3 regions of the Bacillus pretiosus genome follow, and region 2 is predicted to be linked to each of the others. Evidence: riboswitches for the same ligand, from Rfam matches in the RefSeq annotation. Region 2 holds a riboswitch; each other region holds the start of a gene.
The links. Region 2 has a riboswitch for S-adenosylmethionine ahead of ACU8YW_RS01020 (MetQ/NlpA family ABC transporter substrate-binding protein). Riboswitches for the same ligand answer to the same signal wherever they lie in the genome.
Positions count from the first base shown of each region.

Region 1: it holds a riboswitch for S-adenosylmethionine, as region 2 does, so the genes downstream of both, ACU8YW_RS01825 (methionine ABC transporter ATP-binding protein) here and ACU8YW_RS01020 (MetQ/NlpA family ABC transporter substrate-binding protein) in region 2, are expected to answer to the same signal.
Region 3: it holds a riboswitch for S-adenosylmethionine, as region 2 does, so the genes downstream of both, ACU8YW_RS24870 (methionine ABC transporter ATP-binding protein) here and ACU8YW_RS01020 (MetQ/NlpA family ABC transporter substrate-binding protein) in region 2, are expected to answer to the same signal.

Region 1 is NZ_CM129593.1:335,064-338,342, forward strand. It holds gene pruA (L-glutamate gamma-semialdehyde dehydrogenase) at 1-171, shown strand, start outside; gene ACU8YW_RS01815 (hypothetical protein) at 366-515, shown strand; gene ACU8YW_RS01820 (cysteine hydrolase family protein) at 748-1,311, opposite strand; SAM riboswitch class I at 1,554-1,660, shown strand; gene ACU8YW_RS01825 (methionine ABC transporter ATP-binding protein) at 1,784-2,803, shown strand; gene ACU8YW_RS01830 (methionine ABC transporter permease) at 2,793-3,279, shown strand, end outside.
Region 2 is NZ_CM129593.1:173,464-176,742, forward strand. It holds gene ACU8YW_RS01010 (methionine ABC transporter permease) at 1-123, opposite strand, end outside; gene ACU8YW_RS01015 (methionine ABC transporter ATP-binding protein) at 98-1,138, opposite strand; gene ACU8YW_RS01020 (MetQ/NlpA family ABC transporter substrate-binding protein) at 1,151-1,963, opposite strand; SAM riboswitch class I at 2,049-2,163, opposite strand; gene ACU8YW_RS01025 (NAD(P)-dependent alcohol dehydrogenase) at 2,244-3,152, opposite strand.
Region 3 is NZ_CM129593.1:4,785,937-4,789,215, forward strand. It holds gene ACU8YW_RS24865 (methionine ABC transporter permease) at 1-267, opposite strand, end outside; gene ACU8YW_RS24870 (methionine ABC transporter ATP-binding protein) at 260-1,285, opposite strand; SAM riboswitch class I at 1,585-1,692, opposite strand; gene ACU8YW_RS24875 (hypothetical protein) at 1,818-2,162, opposite strand; gene ACU8YW_RS24880 (thioredoxin family protein) at 2,317-2,625, opposite strand; gene ACU8YW_RS24885 (toprim domain-containing protein) at 2,629-2,973, opposite strand; gene ACU8YW_RS24890 (hypothetical protein) at 3,055-3,279, opposite strand, start outside.

The DNA of each region.
Region 1 (3,279 bases), 160 kb from region 2:
CGTGAAGAATTCCATGTGGGTAACTTATACTTCAACCGTGGATGTACTGGTGCAATCGTAGGTTACCAACCATTCGGTGGCTTTAACATGTCTGGTACAGACTCTAAAGCTGGTGGCCCTGACTACTTAGCACTTCACATGCAAGCAAAAACTACTTCTGAAACTTTATAAGAAATAGTAGAAGAGATCTTCGCAGTCTGTGAAGATCTCTTTTTTTTTTTTTTTTTTGAAAAAATTTCTATATGTGGATTAAGATAGATATAAGTAGAAAAACTAATAAAGTAATAAGGTTTACTTCAGTAAATAAGGTATATTATATTTGTTGAATAGATTCTCTTTAAAGACAAGAAAAGTAGGTGAACAAAGTGGGGAAATATCAATTGGATTACAAAAGTCAGGTATCTGTGGCAAAGTTTCATGAAAAACAGACGCCTGCCAAATTTGATAAAAAGCAGCAAATTGAAAAATTGCGTGCGGAGTATTTGAAAAAGAAGCAAAAACAAACAGATAAATAATATGTTACGTTTTTGAGAGGAGAAACTAGTTTCAATTACCGTATATTACCATTAGGTAATTAGAACTAGCTAAATCCTATTAATATCGGGATAAACATGTAAATAGAAACAAAACAACGAGAAAAGTTGACTTATTAGTCATATTTTTTAGTATTCATTTTAAGGATTTCCTGTATAATACAATTTGAAAGAAAATCTATGGTTTGACAAGAAACACTCTTTTCGGTTTTGCTCACTGAAGGGAGTGTTTTTTTGTAGCCACAAACTCCTCTGTACTCATTACAGTTGCATATACTCCATTTAAACTAGCCAAAATTGTGTTATGAATATAAACGGCTGGTATAGTAGCATTCTTAAAAGAAAGATCTTTTGTAGCACAAGCATCATGTATAACGGTACATGGAAAGCCGAAATCAAAAGCAGCCCTTACGGTAGCATCAATACACATATGAGTCATCATCCCGCATATGACGACGTGCTCAATGTCTAAACGTTGTAATTGTTCTAGAAGATCAGTTTCGCGAAAACTATTTGGATAATGTTTGAGTATAACGGTTTCTTCTCTAAGTGGACGTACGCTTTCATGAATATGTACACCCTCTGTATTGGGCAGGAAAAAAGTAGCGTCATCTTTTATTGCTACATGTTGGATATGAAAAATAGGTTCGTTTTTCGTTCTAAAGAGTTGTAGCAGCTGACGAGCATATTTGCTTGCTTCTATTGGATTACGCAATTCCATCTTTCCGTGTTGAAAATAATCATTTTGAATATCAACGAGTAAAAGAGCTGTTTTCATATATTTATCTTCCTCCGGTTTCATATTCAAATAATGGTATTCAATTTATAGAGGTGATTCTCCTTTTAAAAAAATATGAAGGAGAAGAATTTTACATAACTTTAAAAAGCAATATTATATTGTGATTTTTTATTTGAAAATTTTAATAGATAAATAATTAATATTTTTCTAAAAAATGTATTGACTCTTATTATTCTGAGTTCTATAATGAGAATTAATTAAACGACAATTAAATCGATACATTCTTATCCAGAGAGGTGGAGGGACTGGCCCTACGATACCTCAGCAACGGGTTTTTTAATACCGTGCTAACTCCAGCAAGCCTTATAAAAGGCTTGGAAGATGAGAAGATGTGACCGAGTACATATAAGTGCTCTCCTTCTTATCTTTATGGTTGATAAGAAGGAGAGCACTTTTTATTTTACCTCGAAAGCTCTACTTCAAGTTTTTACAGCATATAGGAGGGGAAAAAATGATTTCTTTTAACAACGTAAGTAAAGTATATGAATCAGGTGGGCAATCTGTTCATGCGGTGGAGGATGTAACATTATCAGTTGAGAAGGGCGAAATTTTTGGCATTATCGGTTTTAGTGGCGCTGGAAAGAGTACGTTATTACGCCTAGTAAATATGTTAGAGAGACCAACGGCGGGAACGATTTCAATAGATGATAAAGATATTACATCACTATCGACGAAAGAATTACGGAAGCTAAGACAAAGAATCGGGATGATTTTTCAAAGTTTTAATTTATTTAATTCAAGAACAGTGTTTGGGAATATTGCTTATCCATTAAGGTTAGCGAAAGTACCAAAAAATGAGATAAAAGAAAGAGTAAATGAACTGCTAAAGTTTGTAGGATTAGAAGATAAAGCAAACTATTATCCAGAGCAACTATCAGGCGGACAAAAGCAGCGTGTTGGCATTGCAAGAGCACTTGCAACATCGCCAGACATTCTTATATGTGATGAGGCAACATCAGCTTTAGATCCAGAAACAACGACAGAAATTTTGAACTTATTAAAGAAAGTAAATCGAGAATACAATGTAACAATTCTTCTTATTACACATGAAATGCATGTTGTGAAAGAAATTTGTCACCGTGTAGCTGTAATGGAGAAGGGAAAGGTTATTGAAGAAGGAAAACTGTTTGATGTTTTCACACAACCAAAAACAAAGACAACTCAAAACTTTGTACGCTCCATTATTAATGATCATTTACCGGAAAGTGTTCTAGGGAAAATTCAAAATGGTGGACAGATTTATCGCTTAACATTTACTGGGGAAGAGACAGGGCAGCCGGTACTATCATATATCGCGAAAAATTATAACGTCGATGTAAACGTACTGTACGGAAATATTATTGAACTTCAAAATGTGCTATTTGGAAATCTTCTTGTAGAATTGCAAGGTGAACAGAAGGAAATTCAAAAAGCATTACAACATCTAAGACTGCAAGTGCAGCTGAAGGAGGTAGAAGCTCATGCGAGTTGATTGGAGTATATTTTGGCCTCGCATAGTAGATGCGACGGGGGATACCCTCTTAATGGTAATCGTAACCCTTATATTTGCTACAATTCTTGGTATACCCCTAGGTTTACTGTTGTATGTAACGAGGAAAGGAAACTTTTTAGAAAATAAATGGGTCTTTTCTATTCTTAATATCATTATTAATACAATTCGTCCGGTTCCATTCATCATCTTCTTAGTAGCTTTAAGCCCACTAACAAGAAGTGTTATCGGAACGACGATTGGAACAGCAGCAGCAATCTTTCCAATGACGTTAGTTGCGTCAATTGGTATTGCTAGAATGGTTGAAACAAATCTTGTTTCAGTTCCAAAGGGAGTCATTGAAGCAGCTCAAGCGATGGGTGCTTCACCATTTAGAATTGTTTTTGAAATTCTTGTACCAGAAGCGTTAGCGCCATTGATTTTAGGTGTTACGTTTATGACAGTTGGTTTAATTGAAT
Region 2 (3,279 bases):
GACGCCAAGTGGTAGTGCAATAAGGATAGAGATGAATAGTGAAATAGATGTCATTTGAAATGTTTGAATGGTTGCTTCCCATATGACTTTACCCCATTCATCCAAAAAGGACTTGTTTCCCATAATCTGTTCTACCTCCTTCTACGATGATCCCTTGCTCTTGTAAAAATGATAAAGCACGGTCTATTTCAGTTTTTTCACCTTGCATATGAATAATCAGTTTCCCATATGCTTCATGTTTTAGCTGTGTAATATTACCGGATAAAATATTCGGATACACTTGAAAGCGCTTTGTAGCGATAGCTAACGCTGGTTCGCCAGAAGAGTTCCCTATAAATGAAAGTGTTACGATTTCACCGGTTCTTTGTAGCTCTTTCTGTACGTCTTCAGGAATCTTCGCTGCAAATGCACTATTTACGAATTTTTTCGTTGTTGCATGTTGTGGGTTTGTGAATATATCCTTCACAGTCCCGCTTTCAACTACTGCTCCATGTTCCATAACAGCAACTCGGTCACATATACGCTGGATAACATTCATTTCATGTGTAATTAATAAAATTGTGATCCCGATTTCTTCATTAATCTTTAATAATAGGTCGAGAATAGATTCAGTTGTTTCTGGATCCAAAGCACTCGTTGCTTCGTCGCTTAATAACACTTCCGGTTCATGTGATAGTGCACGTGCAATGGCAACACGTTGCTTCTGGCCGCCAGAAAGTTCGCTCGGATATGCATCTTTTCGGTTAAAAAGATCGACAATACGTAAATACTTTTCTACCCTTTTTTCAATTTCATTTTTGGGAAGACCAGATAGACGTAACGGTAATGCGATATTTTCATAAACTGTCACAGTTTTAAGTAAGTTGAATCCTTGAAAAATCATTCCGATTTTTTGTCTCGATTTTGCTAGTTCTTTTGCTGATAAAGTTGTTAAGTCTTGGCCGTTTACAATGATATTTCCTGTCGTTGGTTTTTCTAATAAATTTACACATCGAATTAATGTACTTTTACCAGCGCCACTATATCCAATGATTCCAAATACTTCGCCCTTTTTTACTTGAAGGGAAGTAGGTTTAAGAGCTTCTACATTCCCTTTTTTTGTTGTAAATACTTTGGATACATTTTTTAATTCAATCATTATCGTCAGCTCCTACCAAGATGGTAAAACTGAACCATCAAATTTTTTCTCGATAAATTCTTTTACTTCTTTAGATTGATAAGCTTTCTTTAATTTATTTACAACAGCATCATCTTTATTTTCAGTACGAACAACGACCCAGTTTACATATGGTGAATCTTTTCCTTCACGGAAAATAGAATCTTTCGCAGGGCTTAATTTTGCACCTAATGCAAAGTTTGTATTAATTGCAGCTGCTTTCACTTCACTTAGTTGTGTCGGTAATTGAGATGCCTCTAATTCAACAATTTTTAATTTCTTTGGGTTTTCAATTACATCTTTCGCAGTCGCTTTTTCTGTAGCCTTTGGATCCACTTTTAAAACGCCTGCTTTTTCAAATAGTTTTAAAGCTCGAAGTTCATTCGTTGGATCATTTGGTACAGCGATTGCGTCGCCCTCTTTTAAGTCTTTTACATCTTTTATGTCTTTAGAATATACGCCCATAGGGAATGTTACTGTTGAAAATACTTCAGTTAATTTCATATTGCGTTCAGCTTTAAATACGTCTAAATAAGATTTCGTTTGATAGCTATTTACATCGAGGCTTTTTTCATCTAAAGATACGTTCGGTGCTACATAATCATTAAATACTTTTACATCAATTTCGAGACCGTCTTTCGCTGCCACTTCTTTTACCTTTTCAAAAATTTGTTCATGCGGTCCACCCGTTACACCGACAGTAATCTTTTTCTCATCTAATGCTTTTACCTCTTTATCAGAATTAGCACCACATGCACCTAACAATAATACCGCTCCACTTACAATGCTCAATAATACTTTTTTCATCTATAGTCCCCCCTTCATATACGTTCCAAAATAAAAAGCACCTCTCAAAAATAAGAGAGGTGCCGAATAGACAAAATAGGTTCCTCTCTTATCTTCCAAAACGAAAACTCGTTTTGCAGGAATTAGCACCTTAGCTTATACGTCATAAGCTCGGTTGCCGGGCATCATCGGGCCAGTCCCTCCGCCACTCTTGATAAGAGTATGTGTATGTAGTTTTTTAATATGGTACTAATAGTAAATCTTACAAATAGAATTGTCAATATTATTTTCTGAATATATTTTATTTTAAGGTAATGGAAACATTCCCTTTTTTATGTCCCTTTTCCACATACATATGAGCTTCAGCAATTTCTTCTAATCGGTAAGTTCTATCAATAACGGGCTTTAGTTTTTCCGTTTCGACTAGTTTTTTTAATAGAATCATATCCTCTTTACTTACCTTGGCCATCATTCCATTAACAGATACATATTTTCCATTGGATGTTAATGTATTTGTACAAAGGGATTTTTTATACTTCCCAACTGCATCAAATATAATATCGTAGCGCTCGCCCGGCTTAGTAAAATCTTCTTTCGTATAATCAATTACTTTATCGGCTCCTAAAGATTGAACGAGTTCAAAATTTGAATTACTACAAACAGCCGTAACGGTCGTACCGAAATATTTAGCAAGTTGTACAGCAGCTGTTCCTACTGATCCGGAGGCACCATATATGAGCACTTGTTGCCCTTTTTTTATACGGCCCTTTCTCAGGAAATGCAATGCTGAAGTTCCACCAAAAGGAATAACTGCCGCTTCTTCATACGTCACATTGGTAGGTTTTAATGCTATTAATCCACTTTCATGTACACATGTATATTCAGCATAAGCACCAGCATGAAGGCCAGTTAATGCAAAGATAGGATCTCCCTCTTTAAATTGAGTTACATCTGTTCCTATTTCTTCGATTTCACCGGATAACTCTACGCCGAGTATAGGGTTTCTCGGTTTTCTGAAACCTAATATGATCCGCATAGGAATCCAAAATAAGAGGGGACTATTAAAACCGCGTATTCTACAATCTCCAGTCGATACACTTGTTGCGTGAATTTTAATTAATACTTCGTTCTTTTTAGGTGTAGGTTTCTCTATATTTTGAAGCTGAAGAACGTTAGGTGGTCCATACTGTGTGCAAATGATCGCCTTCATAATGACCTCCTGAAATGAGTTGTTGTTATTTACATCATATTTAAAACCTTCATTAAACATGTCGCTATATAGCGAATATAGATTAAAAATTATATAGATTTCATAGGAAAAGAGGTGATATTATTTT
Region 3 (3,279 bases), 640 kb from region 2:
TGTTCCAAGCAGAATCTTTGTGAATGGGATTAATAAAATGATTAAAATGATGAATGGTATCGAGCGGAAAATGTTTACGAACGCTCCAATCGCCGTGTTAACCGATTTGTTTTCCCATAAATTATCTTTCGCTGTCATAAAGAGTAACAATCCTAAAATTAGTCCTAAAACAAATGTGGCAAGAGCTGCGATTGCCGTCATATATAACGTTTCACCAGTTGCTTCTAACATTTGATTCCAATCAATATTTGTGAGTAACTTATCCATGTGCAATCACCTCCAGCTCTACTTGATCTTGATGTATTCCCTCTATTGCTTGCTGAATCGCTGTTTCCTCACCATTTAAATGAATAACTAAACTACCGTAAGAGCCGTTATTTGTTTGGGCGATGTTTCCTTGCAAAATGCTAACTTCTATATCACTGCGTTGCATTAATCTTTGAAGTACTGGTCTTTCTACAGCTTCACCGATAAACTGCAAACGAACTACTTTACCATCTGGATACTTTTCAATTAAACTTTCAATCGTTTCATTTGTATCTTCAGAATCCGTTAACTGCTGTACAAATCGCTTTGTAATGTCTTTCTGCGGATTGCGGAATACATCAAGTACTGGACCCGTTTCTACAATCTTCCCTTTCTCCATTACCGCCACTCGATTACAAATCTTTCGAATCACGTGCATCTCGTGTGTAATGAGTACAATTGTTAAACCGAGACGCTTATTAATATCTAATAATAAATCTAAAATTTGATCTGTCGTTTCTGGATCAAGAGCTGATGTCGCTTCATCACATAAAAGCACTTGTGGATTGTTAGCTAATGCTCTTGCAATACCAACGCGTTGCTTTTGTCCTCCGCTCAGCTGAGATGGATACGCGTCCCCTCTTCCTTCTAATCCAACAAGATGAATTAACTCATCCACTCGTTTTCTTCTCTTCGCCTTATCAACACCTGCAATTTCAAGTGGGAACTCGATATTTTCGCGTACAGTTCGTGACCAAAGTAAGTTGAAGTGCTGAAAAATCATTCCGATTTCTTGCCTTGCCTTACGAAGTTCACTCCCTGTAATTGCTGAAATCACACGATTTGCAATTGTAATTTGGCCAGAAGTTGGTTTCTCTAACTGATTGAATAATCTGATTAAAGAACTTTTCCCAGCGCCACTATATCCGATTACACCAAATATTTCACCTTTGTCTATTTTTAAATTGGCATTATCTACAGCAGTGACATCACCGCTTTTTGCTTTATATATTTTCTTTACATTTTCTAACAAGATCATGATGTTCACCCCTTTTTTTGTTTAAAAAGCGTAAGCGGCTCGTTTAGAACAAGAGGACGCCCGAATCCCTGACGTAGAGGCGCTTTTTGCCTCATAGGAAGGGATGAAACGACCGACTGTTCTAGCCGCTGAAGCTAGATTTTTGGTCGACTCCGCAATTTTTTATTTTTAATGCGTGTAGTCCACCGTTATCACTACTTTTATTGTTTGAATGTCCTCCACATTCAAACAATAAAAAAACCTTTCCGCTTTAGAGAAGCAGAAAGGTTTATATGCGTATATAACAACATTATCCCTCTCTCTCATCTCTCAAAGCATTTGCTTTGCAGGAATTGGCACCATTTCAACATAAGTTGACGGTTGCCGGGCTTCACAGGGCACAGTCCCTCCACCTCTCTTGATAAGAGAAATCAGATTACATTTTCGTCTGATTTGTAATTTATGAAATTATCTATATTTTATGAATTGAATTGTATCAATATCCACACACCATGTCAACAGAAATTTTCGTAAAAAATGAAACTTCAGAATTTTAAGCACCTACTGACATCGGTTTACATATATGGAACATCGATTCAACTAATAGCATCGTTCGATACGTTCCCGAATATTGTACACGTCCATCGTTCATTAGCATTTGCAATCGTACATTTCCGTTCACCAATTGTTTTACATCTTCCTCATCTACACAAACGATTTGCTCCGTTCCTCTTTCCTCATGTAGCAGCTCTATATAATCTCTTGAAATTTGTAACGAACAACTTTCATCTCCAAAGCGGAAATTAACAGTTTTTTCTCCTTGTCTTAAAAGCGGCTCTAAATGATATTGACCATTAGCGTAATTTACAAATGATTGCAGCAAAGAATATAATTTCACCCTAAATCACATCCTTCATATCACTTTCTATTACACATACCATTCCCTCTCACTAAAGAGCAATCCTGTTACTTTCGCTCGACAAATACTGTAACCACCCTGCATCTCGACATATTTCCCGAGAAATATGTCGAGGCGGCAAAAACTTTGCCGCCTACTTTAATTCCGTATATAAATATTCAACCGAATGAAATGCATATATCTTCTTCATGAGTGTCCCATTTTCAAAAACAAGTAAACACGGTACACTTTCGATTCCATACTCTTTCGCTAAATGCGGAGCATAATTTAAATCTAACATTCCAATTTGGAGGTCTTCAATTGTCATCTCAACAACTGTTAACATCTTTTTTGCTAATTGGCATGTTCCACACATTGGAGTATATACATATAACACTGTTTTTTCTTCGTTCTCTATTAGGGCTGTAGCTTCGGCTCCTGTCCAATCAATCACTTCTATCATTCCTTACCGTAAATATTCTGTATAAACGTCAATGTCAGCTCCCCATAATACATTTGCTAAGTGTGAAGATGGCGCAGTTGCCACTTCTCGGTACGAGCGATCAATGTAAATATGCTCTGCTTGCGGAAATTCTTTTCGAAATTGCTTCCTTAACTTTTCTCCAGCATCATCAGCATCCACTAGTACATACACTTCCTTATCAAAAAACTGATCAATGAGCTCATCCATTTTCGATAAACCAATTGTACCATTTGTACAAACAATTTCCACCGGTTCACGAATAATAGATTCAATCTTTCTTCTATCTGATTTACCTTCTACAATAATGACTTTTTCTACATAAATCATATGTCATCACCCGATCACCATATACTATACAACCTTTAACTTAGTATATAGTATATTCGTTATTTTCATGTTGTTTCCTGTTTATTTTTGCAAAAGAAAAGCGGAAGCGGCTTGCTCAGAACAAGAGGACATTGGAACTCCTGAACTAGAGGCGCTTTTTGCCTCAAGTGAAGGAGTGAAATGACCGACTGTTCTAGCCGCTGGAGCTGGATCATAAAGAAAAGCGGAAGCGGCTCGTTCAGATTGTGAGGGGGATGGAGCTTCTGACGTAAAGGCGCTTTTTGCCTTGTAGGAAGAAGCGAAGCC